DNA from 3 places in the Streptomyces sp. NPDC051018 genome. Region 1 is predicted to be linked to each of the others. Evidence: riboswitches for the same ligand, from Rfam matches in the RefSeq annotation. Region 1 holds a riboswitch; each other region holds the start of a gene.
What was found. A riboswitch is a leader RNA that binds a small molecule or an ion and turns the genes downstream of it on or off. The one in region 1 is predicted to bind thiamine pyrophosphate.
Positions count from the first base shown of each region.

Region 2: linked by a shared signal. The riboswitch ahead of ACIBCM_RS29345 (thiamine ABC transporter substrate binding subunit) and the one ahead of thiC (phosphomethylpyrimidine synthase ThiC) in region 1 are both predicted to bind thiamine pyrophosphate.
Region 3: linked by a shared signal. The riboswitch ahead of thiO (glycine oxidase ThiO) and the one ahead of thiC (phosphomethylpyrimidine synthase ThiC) in region 1 are both predicted to bind thiamine pyrophosphate.

Region 1 covers NZ_JBITFN010000006.1:137,540-144,353, reverse strand. The annotation lists gene ACIBCM_RS12935 (IclR family transcriptional regulator) at 256-993, shown strand; gene ACIBCM_RS12930 (SsgA family sporulation/cell division regulator) at 1,118-1,552, shown strand; gene ACIBCM_RS12925 (YibE/F family protein) at 1,847-3,289, opposite strand; TPP riboswitch at 3,361-3,519, shown strand; gene thiC (phosphomethylpyrimidine synthase ThiC) at 3,512-5,338, shown strand; partial or broken gene ACIBCM_RS12915 (TerD family protein) at 5,425-5,952, shown strand; gene ACIBCM_RS12910 (hypothetical protein) at 6,236-6,814, shown strand, end outside.
Region 2 covers NZ_JBITFN010000022.1:93,251-100,150, reverse strand. The annotation lists gene pyrH (UMP kinase) at 9-803, shown strand; gene frr (ribosome recycling factor) at 965-1,522, shown strand; gene ACIBCM_RS29355 (phosphatidate cytidylyltransferase) at 1,522-2,703, shown strand; gene rlmN (23S rRNA (adenine(2503)-C(2))-methyltransferase RlmN) at 2,877-3,986, shown strand; TPP riboswitch at 4,223-4,333, shown strand; gene ACIBCM_RS29345 (thiamine ABC transporter substrate binding subunit) at 4,416-5,516, shown strand; gene ACIBCM_RS29340 (ABC transporter permease) at 5,561-6,900, shown strand, end outside.
Region 3 covers NZ_JBITFN010000001.1:597,023-603,922, forward strand. The annotation lists gene pknB (Stk1 family PASTA domain-containing Ser/Thr kinase) at 1-1,092, opposite strand, end outside; gene ACIBCM_RS02395 (thiazole synthase) at 1,934-2,728, opposite strand; gene thiS (sulfur carrier protein ThiS) at 2,737-2,952, opposite strand; gene thiO (glycine oxidase ThiO) at 2,949-4,277, opposite strand; TPP riboswitch at 4,275-4,387, opposite strand; gene ACIBCM_RS02410 (hypothetical protein) at 4,496-4,834, shown strand; gene ACIBCM_RS02415 (NAD(P)/FAD-dependent oxidoreductase) at 5,054-6,304, shown strand; gene ACIBCM_RS02420 (Rv2175c family DNA-binding protein) at 6,427-6,792, shown strand; gene thiE (thiamine phosphate synthase) at 6,895-6,900, shown strand, end outside.

The DNA.
Region 1 (6,814 bases):
ACCCCAGGTCCAGGGGGTAGGGCGACCATTACAGTGGCAATCCGCTGCCAGGCTTCCGGATTCACCACCCCTAGTGAGCCCTCTTGTGACCTCTTGAGCGCCCCCCTGGGACCGAGGTGGGAATCCTCCGAGGGGCCGCGCGGCGGGCACACGGGGACGGCCCCCGCGGGCGGGCGAGTCGCCCGTCACGATGCCCGGGGGTGACCTTTGGACACATTCACGAACGCCGCCGGCACACATGCCGCCGTTCCCACACTGATCGGCTCGGTACAGCGGGCGCTCAGGCTGCTGGAGGCGGCGGCGTCGCATCCGGACGGGGCGCCGGCGAAGCAGCTCGCCCGGGAGGCGGGCATTCCGCTGCCCACGGCCTACCACCTGCTGCGGACACTGACCCATGAGAACTATCTGCGCCGTGAGAAGGGCGTCTTCGTCATGGGGGACGGTGTGGAGCTGCTGGCCCTTGGCGGGTCTATGCAGAATCGTCGCACCAGGCTGGAGGAGACGCTGGCGCACTGGCGGGACGCCATCGGAGTCCCCGTCTACTTCGCGGTCTACCGCGAGGGCGAGATCGAACTCGTCGCCGTCTCGGACACCCCGTACGCCCCCGCCGTCACCGAGTGGGCGGACTTCCGCGAGACCGGCCATGCCCATGCCGTAGGCCAGTGTCTGCTCAGCCAGCTCGGCGAGGCCGCCCGCCGGGACCATCTGGACCGGCATCCCGTGCGGCCGGTGACGCCCTATTCCGTACGCGACCGGCGCGCGCTGCTGGAGCGGCTCGCGGCCGTCGAACGTATGCAGCCGGTCGTGGAACGGCAGGAATATGCCCTCGGCACGGTCTGCGCGGCGATCCCTATCACAGCCGGATCCACCGCGGCGGCCATGGCGATCTCTCTTCCCCTGCATCAGGAGGAGCGGCTGCTACCCGCGATCGAGCAACTGCGCAAGGGCATAGGCGGGTTGCTGAGCTCCCTCGCGTTCTCTATCAGTATCTGAAAAATCACTCCTTGTAGTTCTCTGGTCGCTTAGAGCACGATTGCACCAAGAGGTTCAGGGGAATCCTTCCTGACCGTTTTCTGCAAGCTTCTTCTAGCAGGCTTCATCCACTGCGGGGTACACGATGCATGAGTCGGTCCAGGCCGAGGTCCTGATGAGCTTTCTTGTGTCCGAGGAGCTCTCGTTCCGGATCCCGGTGGAGCTGCGATACGGGACGGAGGATCCGTACGCCGTGCGGATGACCTTCCATTTGCCCGGGGATGTGCCTGTGACCTGGGCCTTCAGTCGCGATCTGCTGCTCGACGGCATCGTCGGGCCGAGCGGGGACGGCGATGTGCATATCGCTCCCATGGGTCCCGAGGAGCTGTCCGACCTCGGCATCCGCCTCCAGGTGGGCGGGGAGCGGGCGCTGTTCCAGGTGAGCGCCGCGCCGGTCGTCGCCTTCCTCGACCGCACGGACCGACTGGTGCCGCTGGGGCAGGAGCGGGCGTTCGGCGACTTCGAGGACGCCCTGGAGAAGGCGCTGAGGACCATCCTCGCGGAGGAGAACGCGGGCTGAGCCGGAGGCGGACCCTCCGCACCACGGGTCCCGCCCCGGTCCGTATCCCGGATCCCCTGTTCCGCCGTGGTCCGTCGCAGGGTCCAGCCCCGGTCCGTACGCCGGATCCCGCCCGGGCCCGGATCCCGGGCCCGCCACCGTCACGACCCCGGACCGCGCCCCGGTCCGTACGCCCACCCCCGTCCCCGCCCCTGCCCGCGGTCCCGGTCCAGACCGCCGACCCTTGCCCCCGCCAGCTTCCCGGCCCCGGACCGTACGCCCGGCTCGGACGCTCTCTCCCCGCTGCCGCCCGGGCTATTTTCTGCGGCGGCGACCTGTGCCGCCCCGCCCCGGGAGCCCGAGTCCACCGAGCCCGCCCGGCCCCGGCGCACCGCCGCGCGGGGGCGCCACACTCCTCGCCACCGGGTCGTCGGCCCCCGGCCGGTCGGCGGAGACGACCAGCGCCGCGAGCGCGGTGGTCACCGGCACGGACGCGACCAGACCGATCGACCCGACCAGCGTCCGGACGATCTCCTCCGCCACCAGTTCGCTGTTGGCGACCGTGCCCACACTGCTCTGGGCGATGGTGAACAGCAGGAGCAGCGGCAGCGCGGCACCCGCGTAGGCCAGGACGAGCGTATTGACCACGGACGCGATGTGATCCCGCCCGATCCGGATGGCGGCGCGGTACAGCGCCCGGGGCCCCATTCCGGGATCGGCCTGCCGCAGCTCCCACACGGCCGACGTCTGGGTGACCGTCACATCGTCGAGCACACCGAGCGAGCCGATGATCACGCCCGCCAGCAGCAGACCGCTCATGTCGATCCCGGGATACAGACCGTGGATCAGACCCGTGTTGTCGTCGGTGTTGCCGGACAGGTCCGCCCAGTCGATGAACACCGAGCCGAGCAGTCCGATCAGCAGCAGCGAGATCAGCGTGCCGAGCACCGCTACCGACGTCCGCGCGGTCAGCCCGTGGCAGAGGTACAGCGCGATCAGCATGATGGCGCTCGACCCGACGACCGCCACGATCAGCGGATTGGAGCCTTCCAGGATCGCGGGCAGGATGAACAGCGTCAGTACGGCAAAGGAGGCGGCGAGTGCGACCAGCGCCATCACCCCGCGCATCCGCCCCACCAGCACCACCGCCAGCGCGAAGATCCCCGCGAGCACGGCCATCGGGACCTTGCGGTTCACATCGATCACGGAGTACTGGAGATCGCGGGGCGCGTCGGGGGCGAAGGCGACCACCACCCCCTGCCCCTTCTCCAGCTGCCGTGGCGCGTCCGGCTGGATGATCTCGGTGAAGGTGCGGCCCGCGTCCTTGCCGCTGGTGACCTTGACGGTTGCCTTCCCGCACTCGCCCTTCCGCGCGTTGACCGCCTCGCGGCCCTGGGGAGTACTGGTGTCGCCCGTGGGCGGGACCTGCGCGGCGTTCACGTCCTTGCAGTCGACGGCGTCGACCCGGGTCACCGTGCCCTGCTGGGTCTGACGGTCGAAGCCCACCCCGGTGCGCTCATGGCCGGGCGCGGAGCCGGGCCACAGGACCACCAGACCCACGGCGACCGCGGTGGCGAACGGAATCAGCACCGCGGCGATGACCTTGCGCAGATGCCGGGAGACGGGGGCCGCCGGGCCATGATTGTGGGTGTGGCCGTGGGAGTGCGCGGGGGGTTCCGGCGGCTCCGACGGCTCCTGTGGCCGCCGGGGCCCCGGTGGTCCGTGCGGCTGCTGATGGTCGGGCGGTGAAGAGGTCACCGGCCGATCATCGCAAGAACGGGCCGGGGCCCCTGTTCAGCACGCCAGAAATGACGCTAGCGTGGTGGCACCTTTGCACACGCGGGAGCTCGGAGCACCGGGCTGAGAGGGCGCTGATCGCCGTACGACCCGTCTGGCCAACGCCAGTACGCCGTCTGCGGAAACCGCTGCGTCGACCGCCGAACCTGTTACCGGGTAATGCCGGCGTAGGGAGTAGGTCTCATGACCGTTCAGGACGCACGCACGCCTGCCGCCGACCAGAACGCCGCCGACCACAGCGCCGTCCGGGCCGTCGGGGCCGGCGAGCGCAAGCCGGGCTGGCACAAGGGGTACGTCGAGGGTTCGCGCCCCGGCCTCCGGGTGCCGGTCCGTCAGGTGCACCTCACCAATGGCACGGATGTGACGCTGTACGACACATCCGGTCCGTACACCGACCCCACCGTCGAGACCGATGTACGCCGTGGCCTGCCGCCGCTGCGGGAGCACTGGATCACCGCGCGCGGTGACACGGAGGAGTACGAGGGCCGTCCCGTGCGCCCCGAGGACGACGGGATCAAGCACACGTCTCCGCGCGGCGGGCTCAGGAACCTCGACGCGGTCTTCCCCGGCCGTCCGCGCCGGCCCCGCCGGAGCCGTGACGGAGGGCCGGTGACCCAGCTCGCGTACGCCCGACGGGGAGAGATCACCCCGGAGATGGAGTACGTGGCCATCCGGGAGAACGTTTCTCCCGAGGTCGTACGGGAGGAGATCGCCGCGGGCCGCGCGGTGCTCCCGGCCAATGTCAACCACCCGGAGATCGAGCCGATGATCATCGGCAAGAGGTTCCTGGTGAAGGTCAACGCCAATATCGGCAACTCCGCCGTCACCTCCTCCATCGAGGAGGAGGTCGAGAAGATGACCTGGGCGACCCGCTGGGGAGCCGACACGGTGATGGACCTGTCGACCGGCCGCAATATCCACACCACCCGCGAATGGGTACTGCGCAACTCACCCGTGCCGATCGGCACCGTCCCGCTCTACCAGGCCCTGGAGAAGGTCGACGGCAGGGCCGAGGAGCTGAGCTGGGAGATCTACAAGGACACGGTGATCGAACAGGCCGAGCAGGGCGTCGACTACATGACCGTCCACGCCGGAGTGCTGCTGCGCCATGTCCCGCTCACCGCCCGCCGCAAGACGGGGATCGTCTCGCGCGGCGGCTCGATCATGGCGGCCTGGTGCCTCGCGCACCACAGGGAATCGTTCCTCTACGAGAACTTCGAGGAACTGTGCGAGATCCTCGCCGCCTACGACGTGACCTACTCGCTCGGGGACGGGCTGCGGCCCGGCTCGATCGCGGACGCCAACGACGAGGCGCAGTTCGCGGAGTTGCGGACCCTCGGGGAACTCAACCGGATCGCCAGGCGTTTTCAGGTTCAGACGATGATCGAGGGCCCCGGTCATGTCCCGATGCACAAGATCAAGGAGAACATCGACCTCCAGCAGGAGATCTGCGAGGAGGCCCCCTTCTATACGCTCGGCCCGCTCACGACGGATGTGGCTCCCGCGTACGACCACATCACCTCCGGCATCGGAGCGGCGATGATCGCCTGGTGGGGCACGGCCATGCTCTGCTACGTCACCCCCAAGGAACATCTCGGTCTGCCGAACCGGGACGATGTGAAGACCGGTGTCATCACCTACAAGATCGCCGCACACGCGGCCGATCTCGCCAAGGGGCACCCGGGAGCCCAGGAATGGGACGACGCCCTCTCGGACGCCCGTTTCGAGTTCCGGTGGGAGGACCAGTTCAATCTGGCTCTCGACCCGGACACCGCGAGGGAGTTCCACGACGAGACGCTTCCGGCCGAGCCCGCCAAGACCGCGCACTTCTGCTCGATGTGCGGTCCGAAATTCTGCTCCATGAAAATCAGCAGGAGCATCACCGAGCAGTTCGGTGGTGACCAGCCCGCCTCGGCCGCGACGGATGAGGAGATCGCCGAGGGCATGCTCCAGAAGTCCAGGGAATTCGCGGCGAACGGAAACCGGGTCTATCTGCCGCTCGCGGACTGACCCCGGTACGGAGGCCCGTCGGGCGGTGGAAGCCCTGTCCGGATTTCCACCGCCTCAGCCACATTGAGTCCATGGCATCCGCATCTATGAGTAAGGGCGCGAATCTTCCGGTCGCTTCCTCCGCGGTACGGGCGGTACTGACCTGGGTACCCGCGCCGGGGGCACCGGACGCCGACGCTTCGGCGCTGCTGCTCACCGGCGGTGGACGAGCGCGTGGCGACGGCGACTTCGTCTTCTACAACCAGCCGCACCACGCCTCCAGTGCCGTACGCCATCTCGGCAAACAGCAGGGCTCCGGTGCCGTCACGGACACGATCGAGGTGAACCTGGGCGGACTGGAGGCGGACATCGAGCGGGTCGTGCTGGCCGCCTCGGTGGACCGCGGCACCTTCGGCCTGCTGTCCGGGCCGGTGCTCCGGCTGCTGGACGCCGGGACGGGGGACGAGCTGGCGCGATTCGACCTGGAGGCGACGACCGAGACCGCGTTCATCGGCGGAGAGCTGTATCTGCGGAACGGGCAGTGGAAGTTCCGCGCGGTGGGACAGGGGTACGCCTCCGGGCTGGCCGGGCTCGCCACCGACTTCGGCATCGGTGTGGCGGAGGAGGGGGGTCCGGTAGGAACGGACCAGATAACCGGTGTTGCTGTCAGAAGTTTTGACAGCGTGTGATCGGGGCTACGGATCGCGTGGTGATGCGTGTCCCGGGAGCATCCGGCGTCCTAAAGTGGAAGTCGGCCGCCTTGCGTCGGCCCGACTCCGAGTCGCATCGCGCCCACGCCGCGAGCGGCAATGAGGACAAGGGGCACCGCCTCACGCGCTGACATTCGCCTGTCCGTGGCTCCGTGCCCGCGGTGGGGATGCGTGGGGTCTTCGCCGTCACCGGGACTCGGGAGAGACCGTGACCACCGACAAGCAGTTCAAGAAGGACGTCCGCGAACTCGCCGACGCCGAAGGCATCTCGTACACCGCCGCCCGCCGGCGCCTGGCCACCGAAACCGCCGAGGAGCCCCAGGGCCAGGCCACGATGCTGGCCGGACTGGTCGCCCGAAGCCGCGGCAAGTTCACCACCGAGGAGTTCGCCGCCCGGCTGGAGCGCGGCGGCCAGGAGTACGCCGAGTACCTCAGGGACGGCCGGGAAGCCGCGATCGAGTCCCTCGATTACGCCCTGGAGCATGGGGTGGATGCCGTCGATGACGAGCTCGCCGCCGTCGCCGCCAGCAAGGGGACGCCGATTACGACGGATGACCTTGCCGAGGGCCTGCGCCGGGTCCGTGACCACAGCCTGGTCATCGACGGTTCGTCCGTCGCCGAGACCGTCTACTGGGTCGCGGATCGCTACTGGATGCATCGCTGGAACGATGCGCTCGATCGCGCGGCCATCGGGGAGTACGACAGGGTCGTCGGACCGAATGTGTACCGCCGGTTCGCATTGCACGAGTGGATGGCCCCTGGCCACTCCTCCGGCGCCGTGCCCGGA
Region 2 (6,900 bases), on a different contig from region 1:
AGATCTCCATGAACAAGGGCGCGGACGCCAACCAGGCTGCCGGCGACAACAGCGACCACGACGGGAAGCACGACGTGAAGAGTGCCGGACGCTTCATGCTGAAGCTCTCCGGTGAGGCGTTCTCCGGAGGCGGGGGACTGGGTGTCGACCCCGATGTCGTCCACGCCATCGCCCGTGAGATCGCGGCGGTCGTACGCAGCGGCGCCCAGATCGCGGTCGTCATCGGTGGCGGCAACTTCTTCCGCGGCGCGGAGCTCCAGGTGCGCGGAATGGACCGGGCCCGGTCCGACTACATGGGCATGCTCGGCACCGTCATGAACTGCCTCGCCCTCCAGGACTTCCTGGAGAAGGAGGGCATCGACTCCCGCGTCCAGACGGCCATCACCATGGGCCAGGTCGCGGAGCCGTACATTCCGTTGCGGGCCGTGCGCCATCTGGAGAAGGGCCGTGTGGTCATCTTCGGCGCCGGAATGGGCATGCCCTACTTCTCCACCGACACCACCGCCGCCCAGCGGGCCCTGGAGATCGACGCCGAGGCGCTGCTGATGGGCAAGAACGGTGTCGACGGGGTCTACGACTCCGACCCCAAGACCAACCCCGACGCGGTGAAGTTCGACGCCCTGGAGTACGGCGAGGTACTGGCCAGGGACCTCAAGGTCGCCGACGCCACCGCGATCACCCTCTGCCGTGACAACGCCCTCCCGATCCTTGTCTTCGAACTCCTCACCGAGGGCAATATCGCGCGAGCGGTACGGGGTGAGAAGATCGGCACGCTCGTGAGCGACCAGGGCACCCGGGCCTGAACTCCGGGGGGTGTCCGAGGGCGTCCGGGGACGGACGCGCGAGGATGTCCGGGATAGACAAAGTCCTGCCGGTCGGACACCGTGCAGGAAAGACGCGACACAGGTTCCGCCCGACCGGATAGTTGCATGCCGGGCCTACTCAAGACACGCAGGAGCAAGTGGTGATCGAAGAGACCCTCCTCGAGGCCGAGGAGAAAATGGAGAAGGCCGTCCTGGTCGCCAAGGATGATTTCGCCGCGATCCGCACCGGACGTGCGCACCCGGCGATGTTCAACAAGATCGTGGCCGACTACTACGGTGCGCTGACCCCGATCAACCAGCTGGCCTCGTTCTCGGTGCCGGAGCCGCGCATGGCGGTGGTGACCCCGTTCGACAAGACCGCGCTGCGCAATATCGAGCAGGCGATCCGCGACTCGGACCTCGGCGTCAACCCGAGCAACGACGGCAACATCATCCGGGTGGTGTTCCCCGAACTGACCGAGGAGCGCCGCCGGGAGTACATCAAGGTCGCCAAGGGCAAGGCCGAGGACTCGAAGATCTCGATCCGCGCCGTGCGCCGCAAGGCCAAGGAGACCATCGACAAGTTCATCAAGGACGGCGAGGTCGGCGAGGACGAGGGCCGCCGTGCGGAGAAGGAGCTCGACGACACCACCGCGAAGTACGTGGCTCAGGTCGACGAGCTGCTCAAGCACAAGGAAGCCGAGCTGCTCGAAGTCTGATGAACGACTCTTCCTGGGGGGCCCCGAGGAGGGCCGACTACGTCGGAGGCGGGGGCCCGCCGGAGCAGAGCCTCCTTTCGGCGGGTCCCGCGTACGATCAGCATGACGCACAGCAGACTCGGCCCATGCCCATCGTGCCGGACTTCCCCGACGCAGGTAGAGACGCCGAAGACCATGGGGGCCGCGACCAGCGCGGCCGCCGTCAGGTCCGTGACGATCGTGACAGCGACCAGGGGGCCGCTCGGCTGAGCGGCCCCCTGTTCCGCGACGAGAATCCGCAGGAGCCCATGCCCAGCCCGCAGCCGGCCCCCGAGCCGGAGCCGCCGAAGAGGAAGCGGGCCGGCGGTGGGACCGGCCATGACAGAAAGCGGGCAGGCCGTGATCTGCGGGCGGCCATAGGGGTCGGCGCCGGTCTCGGCGTGGTGATCATCGCCTCGCTCTTCGTCGTCAAGGCACTGTTCGTGGGCGTCATAGCGGTCGCCGTTGTCGTCGGGCTGTGGGAACTCACCTCACGGCTCCAGGAGCGCAAGCAGATCAAGGCCCCTCTGGTGCCGCTCGCCGTGGGCGGCGCGGCGATGGTGGTGGCCGGGTACGCGCGCGGGGCGGAGGGCGCGTGGGTCGCCATGGCCCTGACGTCGCTCGCCGTGCTGATCTGGCGGATGACCGAACCGCCCGAGGGCTATCTCAAGGACGTCACCGCGGGGATCTTCGCCGCGTTCTACGTACCCTTCCTCGCGACCTTCGTCGCGATGATGCTCACGGCGGACGACGGCCCGCAGCGGGTGCTCACCTTCCTGCTGCTCACCGTGGTCAGCGACACGGGCGCGTACGCGGTGGGCTGGCGCTTCGGCAAGCGGAAGCTCGCACCCCGTATCAGCCCCGGGAAGACCCGGGAGGGGCTGCTCGGTGCCGTCGGCTTCGCGATGGCCGTGGGCGCGCTGTGTATGCAGTTCCTCATCGACGACGGCACCTGGTGGCAGGGACTGCTGCTCGGTCTCGCGGTCGCGGCCAGCGCCACCCTCGGCGACCTCGGTGAGTCGATGATCAAGCGGGACCTCGGGATCAAGGACATGGGCACGCTGCTGCCCGGCCACGGCGGCATCATGGACCGGCTGGACTCGCTGCTGCCGACCGCCCCGGTGGTCTGGCTGCTGCTGGTGATCTTCGTCGGAAGCGGCTGACCGGGCCGCCGCGCGGACCCGGTACTCTGGAAGGGCGTGTCGCCGGACGGCGGCGCGCCCTTTCCGACCCGCGGCCGCGGGGGTGGTCCGGTGAGTTTCCCGGGCTTCGGCAGTACACCGGGTGTTCCGCGTCGGCGCGGGGCGCCGGCACCGTTCACGAGGAGTTTTGGCTCATGGCCCCCGCCCCGGGAGAGCTCACGTTCATCGCGCCCCGCGGAGCGAAGAAGCCACCGCGTCACCTCGCCGATCTCACCCCCGCCGAGCGCAGGGAAGCCGTCGCGGCGATCGGCGAGAAGCCCTTCCGGGCGAAGCAGCTCTCCCAGCACTACTTCGCGCGGTACGCGCACGACCCCGAGCAGTGGACGGACATCCCGGCCGCCGCCCGGCACAGGCTCGCCTCCGAGCTGCTGCCGGACCTGATGTCGGTCGTACGCCATATCTCCTGCGACGACGACACCACCCGTAAGACGCTGTGGCGGCTGCACGACGGCACCCTCGTCGAGTCCGTGCTGATGCGGTACCCGGACCGGGTCACGATGTGTATCTCGTCCCAGGCGGGCTGCGGGATGAACTGCCCGTTCTGCGCCACGGGACAGGCGGGCCTCGACCGCAATCTGTCCACCGCCGAGATCGTGCACCAGATCGTCGACGGGATGCGCGCGCTGCGTGACGGCGAGGTCCCCGGCGGCCCGGCGCGGCTGTCGAACATCGTGTTCATGGGGATGGGCGAGCCCCTCGCCAACTACAAGCGGGTCGTGGGCGCGATCCGGCGGCTCACCGATCCAGAGCCGGACGGGCTCGGTATCTCACAGCGCGGGATCACCGTCTCGACGGTCGGTCTGGTGCCCGCGATGCTGCGCTTCGCCGACGAGGGCTTCAAGTGCCGGCTCGCCGTGTCGCTGCACGCGCCGGACGACGAGCTGCGCGACACCCTCGTCCCGGTCAACACCCGCTGGAAGGTACGGGAGGTCCTGGACGCGGCCTGGGAGTACGCGGAGAAGTCCGGCCGCCGGGTCTCCATCGAGTACGCGCTGATCCGCGACATCAACGATCAGGCCTGGCGCGGTGATCTGCTGGGCCGGCTGCTCAAGGGCAAGCGGGTCCATGTCAATCTGATCCCGCTCAATCCGACGCCCGGCTCCAAGTGGACGGCGTCGCGGCCCGAGGACGAGAAGGCGTTCGTCGAGGCGATCGCGGCCCATGGGGTACCGGTGACCGTGCGGGACACCCGGGGGCAGGAGATCGACGGGGCGTGCGGACAGCTCGCCGCGACGGAGCGCTGAGCCCGGCCCGGGGCCGGGAGAACCGGCTCGTACCGGGCGCGGGAACGACCCGTACCGACTGGACGTAAGGGCCGTACCGACCGGCCGCAGGTGCGCTCCGCACCACCGTCCATACGACCCGTACCCGCGGACGGCCCGCAACCACCATCCGTGGCCGTCCCCTCCCGGACGGGACGAATGACCCGCACCTGACATCCCACGCGTCCGACCTTGTACTCTGGGCTCGAACACATGCATACATCCGACAGGGGAGCGCCACAGCGCTGAGAGTGCGGTACCCATCAGACCGCAGACCCTCTGAACCTCGCCCAGGTCATTCTGGGTAGGAAGTTCGGTCGTAACTCAAGCTGTTGCGCCCTGCCCGGATCCTTCGCTGAGGACCGGGCAGGGCCGCGTCTCTTCCTGGCCACCCCCAGGAGGAATGATCCAGTGAGCACCACCAGGAAGATCACGGTCGCCGCGCTGGCCGCCGCGCTCGGAGTCGGTACCCTCGCCGCCTGCGGCGGGGAGACGGACGACTCGCCGTCCGGCGGCGCCGGCGGATCGAAGCCGAAGACCGTCACGCTGGTGACGCACGACTCGTTCGCCGCGTCCGCATCCGTGCTCAAGGAGTTCACCGAGGAGACCGGCTACACCGTCAAGGTGCTCAAGAGTGGTGACGCCGGAGAGGCCCTCAACAAGGAGATCCTCACCAAGGGCTCCCCGCAGGGCGATGTCTTTTTCGGCGTCGACAACACCCTCCTCTCGCGCGCCCTCGACAGCGGCCTGTTCACCCCGTACGAGGCCAAGGGGCTGGCGGCGATTCCGCAGGCGGTGAAACTCGACGGCGACAAGCACCGGGTGACGCCCGTCGACACCGGCGACATCTGCGTCAACTACGACAAGAAGTACTTCGCCGACCGGAAACTGGCGCCGCCTCAGACCTTCGACGATCTGCTCAAGCCCGCGTACAAGAACCTGCTCGTCACCGAGAACGCCGCCACCTCGTCCCCCGGACTCGGCTTTGTACTCGGCACGGTGGCGCGGTACGGCGACGAGGGCTGGCAGGACTACTGGAAGAAGCTCAAGGCGAACGGCGTCAAGGTCGTCAGCGGCTGGGAGCAGGCGTACAACGAGGAGTTCTCCGGCTCTGCGGGCGGCAGGAAGGCCGACGGCGACCGCCCGCTGGTCGTCTCGTACGCCTCCAGCCCGCCGGTGGAGGTCCTCTTCTCGGAGCCGCGGCCCGCCGAGGCGCCGACCGGGGTCGCCACCGGCACCTGCTTCCGTCAGATCGAGTTCGCCGGACTGCTGAAGGGCGCGAAGAACGAGGGCGGCGGCAAGGCGCTGCTGGACTTCCTGGTCTCGGAGAAGTTCCAGGAGGACATGCCGCTGAACATGTTCGTCAACCCGGTGGTGGAGGGGGCGAAGCTGCCCGAGCTGTTCACCCGCTTCGGGGCCGTGGCCGACAAGCCCGGCACCCTCGCACCCGACCGGATCGCCGACAACCGGGAGCAGTGGATTCAGTCGTGGTCCTCGCTCGTCGTGAAGTAGCGGCGGCGGAGCCCGGCCCCGTCCGGGACATCCGCGGCGGCGCGGTGCGGCTCGGCCTGATGGCCGTGCCCGCCGTGTTCTTCGCCGTGTTCTTCGCCTACCCCGTCGTCTCCATCGTCGGCCGCGGCCTGGAGACCGGCGGGGGCTCGCGGTTCGGCCGGATCGGCGAGGTGCTCGGCCGCGCCGACATCCAGGGCGTGCTCTGGTTCACCACCTGGCAGGCGCTCGCCTCGACCGTGCTCACCCTGCTGATCGCGCTGCCCGGCGCCTATGTGTTCGCCCGTTACGAGTTCCCCGGCAAGAAGCTGCTGCGGGCGGCGCTGACGGTGCCGTTCGTCCTGCCGACCGTCGTCGTCGGCACCGCGTTCCTGGCCCTGCTGGGGCGCGGCGGACTGCTCGACGACCTGTGGGGCGTCCGTCTCGACACCACCGTGTGGGCGATCCTGCTCGCGCACGTCTTCTTCAACTACGCCGTCGTCGTACGGACCGTGGGCGGACTGTGGTCCCAGCTCGACCCGCGGCAGGAGGAGGCCGCGCGGGTCCTCGGCGCCGGGCGGTTCACGGCCTGGCGGAAGGTCATCCTTCCGGCGCTCGCGCCCTCTGTGGCGGCGGCCGCGCTGATGGTCTTCCTGTTCACCTTCACCTCCTTCGGGGTCGTGCAGATCCTCGGCGGGCCCTCGTACGCCACGCTGGAGGTGGAGATCTACCGGCAGACCGCGCAGTTGCTGGATCTGCCGACGGCCGCCGTCCTGACCATGGTCCAGTTCGCGGCCGTCGGGGGCGTACTCGCGGTGCACGCGTGGACCGTACGGCGACGGGAGACCGCGCTGAGACTGGTGGACCCGGCGGGAACCTCCCGGCGGCCGCGCGGTGGGCGCCAGTGGGCCCTGCTCGGCGCGGTGCTCGGCACGATCGCGCTGCTGCTGCTGGTCCCGCTCGGCGTCCTGGCCGAACGGTCGCTCAGCACCTCCGGCGGCTACGGGTTCGACCACTACCGTGCCCTCGCCACGATCGACGAGGGCGGCGGAGTCTTTCTCGTACCGCCCCTGGACGCCGTCGGGAACTCCTTGCGGTACGCGCTCGTCGCGACGCTCATCGCGCTGGTCGTGGGCGGGCTGGCCGCGGCCGCCCTGACCCGTCGCGCCGGGCGGCTGGTGAGGGGCTTCGACGCGCTGCTGATGCTGCCGCTCGGAGTGTCGGCCGTCACGGTCGGGTTCGGCTTTCTGATCACCCTGGACAAGCCCCCGCTGGATCTGCGGTCGTCCTGGATCCTGGTGCCGCTCGCCCAGGCCCTGGTCGGGGTGCCCTTCGTGATACGGACGATGCTGCCCGTCCTGCGGGCGGTGGACGGACGGCTGCGCGAGGCCGCGGCCGTGCTCGGGGC
Region 3 (6,900 bases), on a different contig from region 1:
CACCACGAGGACGGCCACCACGATCGCGACGATGCCACGGCGGGGCAGCCCCGGCCGTCCTCCGGGGCGCGGGGAGCCCGCCGGTGCGGCGGGCGGCATGGCCAGCCGCGCGGTGTGGCTGACACGCTGCTCCTCACGGGGAAGCACCCGGGGAATGACGTCCGTGCGCGCCTCGGCGTCCGCGGGACCCTCCGGCCCGCCGGACGCGCCGGTCACCGCCCGCGGAGGCACCAGATCCAGCTGGGCGTCCCCGAGGTCCGCGCGGGTCTCCCGGGTCTGCGCCAGCAGCGCCACGGCGTCGTGCGGACGGACGTCGGGATTGCGGGCGGTGGCGCTCGCGATCAGCTCGTCCAGCTCCACCGCGAGCCCCGGGACCAGCGCGGACGCCGCCGGAACCTCCTCGTTGAGATGCCGGTAGAGGACCTGGGCGGGGGTGTCGCCCGTATGCGGCTTGGTGCCCGTCAGCATCTCGTACAGAACCACTCCGCACGCGTACACATCGGCACGGGTGTCGGACGTGCCGGACTCGATCTGCTCGGGTGCCAGATACGAGACCGTGCCCAGCACGGTCCCCGTGGTGTTCGTGACCGAGCCGACCGAGCGCACCAGCCCGAAGTCGGCGACCTTGACCCGTCCGTCGTCCCCTATCAGGACATTCTCCGGCTTGACGTCCCGGTGGACGAACCCGGCCCGGTGCGCCGCCCCCAGCGCCGCCAGCACGGGCTCCAGGATGTCCAGCGCGGCCCTCGGCTGGAGCGCGCCACGCTCGCGCAGGACGTCCCGCAGGGTGCAGCCCGCCACATACTCCATCGCCAGATACACATACGCGCCCTCGGCGCCCTGGTCGAAGACGGCCACCACATTGGGGTGGGCCAGGCGCGCCACGGACTTGGCCTCGCGGATGAAGCGCTCGACGAACGAGACATCGGTGGCGAGCGCCGGATGCATCACCTTGAGCGCGAGCTCGCGGTCGAGCCGGGTGTCGACGGCCCGGTAGACCGTGGCCATCCCGCCGACGGCGATGCGCGCGTCGACGCGGTAGCGGCCGTCGAGCACCTGCCCGACAAGAGGGTCCTGGAGGGTCGTATCCACGAACTGATTCTACGAGTCACCACCGACACCCCCGCCGCGCCGGAGCGGGACCGGGGCAGTACTGAGTCCGACCTGTGACAGCCCGGCTTCCCTCCGTCCCGTACCCCCTGGCCTGCGAGCACGGGCCGGGCTGCCTTCTGCGGCGAACCGGTCCCCGCCGGTACGGCCGGACCGGCGGGGACGGTGTGCCCGGTGCCCCGGCGGTGGTCGGCTGTCGCGGGGTGGCCGTCCGGCCTCCGGGCCGTACGACGCCGGGTCGTCCCGGGCAGCTCGCACCGGCTGCCCGGGGCCGAGTCGTCCCGGCCTCTGGCATCCGGTTGCCGGGGGCTGTGCCGCCATGCCAGCCGTACCGTGCCGGGGCGGGGTCGTGGTTTCCGCGTCTCCGGCGTCCCTGTTGGCCGGGGGCGGGCTCTGTTCCGGTCGTACTGCGGTTTTTCAGCCTCTCCGGCGTTTGAGGAGCGGGGCCCGTGGCGGAGCCCCGGCAGGGGTCGCGCGGGGGTCCGGCCGGAGGAGGCGTAGGCCTGGGCAGCCCCGGCTCTTCGGCCCCCGGCCGACCCGGAGCCGGGTGCGTGTCGGCCTCAGCCCTGCTGCCGCAGGGGCGCCGCCGTGGACCGGGCCTTCCCGTGCGCCCGACACCCCGTCCCCCGGGGGGGCGGGCTGTTCCCGTCGTACCGTGGCGGGGCAGGGCCGTGATCTCAGCTTCTCCGGCGTTTGAGGAGCGGGGTTCCGGGGCGGAGCCCCGGCAAGGCCGCACGCGGCCCGGGCCCCGGAGCCGGAGGACCGAGGGGTACCGGGGAGCCCCGAGGGCACGGGGAGTCCCCGGACAGTGCGAGGGCGGGGCTCAGAACGCCGGGCGCTCCGGATCCAGCACCGCCAAGCCCGACGCAGGCGACGACGCCTCGGCGAAGTGCCGCCGCGGAATCCGCCCCGCCCGCCGCGCCAGCCGCCCCGCCTCCACCGCGTGCCGCATCGCCTCCGCCATCAGGACCGGCTCCTGGGCCCGTGTCACCGCGGAGGCCAGCATCACCGCCGCGCAGCCCAGCTCCATCGCCTGGGCCGCGTCGGACGCCGTGCCCGCGCCCGCGTCCAGGACGACCGGCACGCGCGCGTGCTCGACGATCAGCTGGAAGTTGTGCGGATTGCGGATACCGAGCCCCGAGCCGATCGGCGAACCCAGCGGCATGATCGCCGCACAGCCCACGTCCTCCAGCTTCCGCGCGAGCACCGGGTCGTCGTTGGTGTACGGCAGCACGGTGAAACCTTCGTCGACCAGGATCTCCGCCGCGTCCAGCAGCTCGACGGGATCGGGCAGCAGCGTCCGCTCGTCGGCCACGACCTCCAGCTTGATCCAGTCGGTGCCGAGGGCCTCACGGGCGAGCCGGGCCGTGAGGACGGCCTCCCCCGCCGTGAAACAGCCCGCGGTGTTGGGCAGGACGCGGATGCCGAGCTTCGTCAGTACGGAGAGCACGGAGCCCCGGACCGTCGGGTCGAGGCGGCGCATGGCGACCGTGGTGAGCTCGGTGCCGCTCGCGGCGAGCGCGCGCTCCAGGACATCGAGGCTGGGCGCGCCGCCCGTGCCCATGATCAGCCGGGAGGTGAAGGCGGTGTCGCCGATGGTGAGCCGGTCGTCTGCCATGGCGGTGCTCAGCCTCCCTGGACCGCGGTGAGGACTTCCACGCGGTCACCGTCGCCGAGCAGGGTGCCCGGCCACTGGCTGCGCGGTACGACGGCCTCGTTGACGGCGGCGGCGACACCGGACGGCGCGGTGGTGAGACCGGCGACGAGGGTGTCCAGCGTGGTTCCGGTGGCGAGTTCACGCCGCTCGCCGTTGACGGAGACAACCAGGGGAACGCTGTTCATACGGGCTGCTCCTGAGAGACGGGAGTGAAGCGATGGGGGGTGAAGGGATGGGCTTCCTCGGGGAGCGCGCCACAGGTGAGCGCCGTGGCCATCACATCGCCGGTCACGGGCGTGAGGAGTACGCCGTTGCGGTAGTGGCCGGTGGCCAGCAGCAGGCCGGGCAGAGAGGTCGGGCCGAGCAGGGGCGCGTTGTCCGGGGAGCCGGGACGCAGCCCCGCGCGGGTCTCGGTCAGCGGCAGTTCGGTGATGCCCGGCACCAGTTCATGGGCGTCGCGCAGCAGTTCATAGACCCCGCCGGCGGTGACGGTGGTGTCCCAGCCCAGTTCCTCGCTGGTGGCGCCGACGACGAGTTCGCCGTTCTCGCGCGGCACCAGATAGACGGCGCTGCCGCGCACCACGGCCCGTACGGTCCGGGAGAGGAAGGGGGCGTGCGCGGGGGGCACCGTGAGCCGCAGCACCTGCCCCTTCACGGGACGCACGGGCGGGAGGACGTCGTCCGGGACCCCGGCGAGCCGTCCGCTGAGGCTGCCGCCCGCGAGCACGACCTGGCCGGCGGACAGCTCCCGGCCGTCGGTGAGGGCGACTCCGGTGGCCCGGTCGCGTGCGACGAGGAGCCGGTCGGCCCAGCCCCGCCACAGTGTCACCCCGGCCCGCTCACAGGCCGTGACCAGTGCGGACGCGAGCCGCCGCGGGTCGACCTGATGGTCGCCGTCGACCCGCAGACCGCCGCGCACACCCGGTGCGAGCAGGGGTTCGAGCCGGCGGCACTCCCGGCCGGTCAGCCACTCCGACTCCAGGCCGGAGCGGCGCTGCAGCGCGTGGAGCTCGCGGAGGTGGGCCCGGTCGTCGGCGTCGAGCGCGACGGCCAGGGTGCCGCAGGCGCGATAGCCGATGTCCCGGCCGCTCTCCTCCTCAAGCTCTTCGGCGAAGGCGGGGTAGCGGCGCGCGGACTCCATATTGAGGGCCAGCAGCCTCTGCTCGCCGTAGTGGAGTTCGGTGACCGCCGCGAGCATCCCGGCGGCCACATGTGCGGCTCCGCCCCCGGGTTCGGGGTCGACGACGGTGACCTTCAGCCCGCGCTGCGCGGTCCGCCACGCGGTGGCCAGCCCGATGATTCCACCGCCGACGACCAGGACGTCCGGGACCCGGGACTCCCGGCCGGGTCCCGGCGAGGACCCGTGCGGGGCCGGTGCCGTGGGGGCGGTGCCCGAGGACCGTGCGGGGGGCGCGCCGCCCGGCGGTGGCGCCGGAGCGGGGACGCGCCGCCCCGCGGCGGCGGACGGCGACGTCCCGCGCGGCTCGTGCGGACCGAGGATGTGCGACATGGGCGGCGAGCCCCTCCCTTCGCCGGCATGACCCGGATCAGGTTCGTACGGTCGGAGGCCGTCCAGCCTCCCTCTCAGCCCGGTGCGTCCGGACTCCCGCGAGTGCTTTACGGTGGCCACCCTAACCCCAGCCCTCAACTCGCAGTAGACGTGGTGCCGGGCGGCCGGTCCTCGTCGCGCCGCCGCCCGGGAGGGCGCAACGCGAGGGAGCAGTCGCCATGGCAGGGTCGCTCGACGGACGTGTGCTCTTCCCGGTGGCGGATCAGGCGCCGGGCCAGGTGGGTACCCGCACCCGGTTCGCGTACCACGAGGAGGAGGGGCGGATCTGGGCCGAGTACGACGGCGGGGACGTGGTCCGGGGCCATCTGGTGGGCACCCGTGACGGCGACCGGCTCGATTTCCGCTATGTGCAGCTGAAGACGGACGGCACCACCTCGTCGGGGCACTGCGTCTCGACGGTCGTGGAACTGCCCGACGGGCGGGTGCGCCTTGAGGAGAGCTGGGAGTGGGAGTCACAGCCGGGGCGGGGGACGAGTGTCGTGGAGGAACGGCGGTAGCGCGGCCGGCTCGCCGGGGTGGCTCGTCCCGTGCGTCCCGGCCGTCACCGGGAGCGCCGGTGACCCTTGCGGTGGCTCCCCGCGGGGCTTCGCCGTGCCGTGGTGCGCGTCCGCGAGGCGCCCACCTTTTCTGACGGTCTGTCAGATGCGTAAGGTTGACGGGTGAGCGAGCAGCAGAAACAGCAGCAGACGCCCCGTGTGGTCGTCGTCGGAGCGGGCATGGCCGGTGTGCAGACCGCGGTCGCCCTGCGTGAACTCGGATTCACCGGCTCCGTCACCGTGATCGGCGCCGAACCCCATCAGCCGTACGACAGGCCCCCGCTCTCCAAGGCGATCCTCCTCGGCACGGCGGAGGGCTCGGCCTTCGAGGTCGACTTCGAGGAGCTGGCCATCGAGCTGCGCCTCGGCTGTGAGGTGACCGCGGTGCGCCCGGGCGCGTATGAGCTGGACACCGAGGCCGGGCCCGTCCCGTACGACGTCCTCGTCATCGCGTCCGGAGCGGAACCGATCAGTCTGCCCGGCACCGAGGCCGTTCCCGGAGTCCATCTGCTGCGCACCCTCGACGACGCCGAGCGGCTGCGGCCGCTCCTCGGCACACGGCACGACATCGTGGTGGTCGGCGCGGGCTGGATCGGGGCGGAGTTCGCGACGGCCGCCCGCGAGGCGGGGTGCTCGGTCACGGTCGTCGAGGCCGCGGACCGGCCGCTGGCGGGCGCCCTGCCCGCCGAGGTCACCGCCCCCATGGCCGGGTGGTACACGGAGTCCGGGACCGAACTGATCACCCACGCACGCGTGGCCGGTGTCGAGCCCGGGACGGTCGTTCTGGCGGACGGCAGACGGATCCCCGCGGGTGCCGTGGTCGTCGGCATCGGCGCCCGCCCCGCCACCGCCTGGCTCGCGGGCTCCGGGATCGAGACCGGCCCGGACGGCTCGATCACCGCGGACCGGTATCTGCGCACCTCGCGGCCCGATGTGTACGCCGTGGGGGACTGCGCCTCCTTCCCCTCAGCCCGCTACGGACGGCGGCTGCTCGTCCACCACTGGGACAACGCCCTCCAGGGGCCGCGCACCGTGGCCGCCAATGTCGTCGCCCGGGTCGCGGGCGAGGTCTCCGGGACGGGAAGCGGGACCGGAACCGGCGCCCGCCCGGCGGCCGGGACCTCCATCGGCGCACCGGGGGAGCCGCCGGCGGTCTACGACCCGGTGCCGTACTTCTGGTCGGAGCAGTTCGGACGGTTCGTGCAGTACGCGGGTGATCACACCGACGCCGATACGACCGTCTGGCGCGGCGATCCCGCCGACCCGGCGTGGACGGTGCTGTGGCTGCGCGAAGGGGCCCTGGTCGCGCTGCTCGCCGTCGGCCGGCCCAGGGATCTGGCCCAGGGCCGCAAGGTGATCCAGTCGGGCGGCCGGCTGGACCCACAGCGCGCCGCCGACCCCTCGGTCCCTCTGAAGGCCGCGTCCCTCTGAGCCGTCCGGGACCCGGGAAACCGGCTCTGACCAGCGTCGGTGCCCGGATCCCGGTCCGGTTGGCCGCAGCCGGCCGGGGGCTCCCGCTACCCACTGTCAGTCCCAGATGGCAGGCTTGTCCCGTGACCGAGATTGACGCAAAGATCGATGCTCTCGTCCCCGCATGGCTCACGCTGCCCGACATCGCCGAAAAGCTCGATGTCCAGGTGACGCGCGTCCGGCAGCTGGTCAAGGAGGGGCAGCTGATCGCGGTGCGCCGTGGTGAGAACCGCGTGCTCATGGTTCCCGCCGCCTTCATCGGCGGCGAGAAGGTCGTCAAGGGCCTCTCCGGCACCCTGACGCTCCTGAAGGACGACGGCTTCACCGACGCAGAGATGCTGGAGTGGCTGTTCACCCCGGACCCGACCCTGCCCGGCACCCCCGCACAGGCGCTCAGCGAGAATCGCGGCACGGAGGTGAAGCGCCGGGCCCAGGCGCTCGCCGTCTGACGCCGGGGCCGCGACCAACAGAAGACACACCAGCGGTGTGCGGGCGCGCCGCGCCCCCGCGGATCCGCCAGCACACCGCCGACCCACCGGGGGGAATCCGTCATGTCC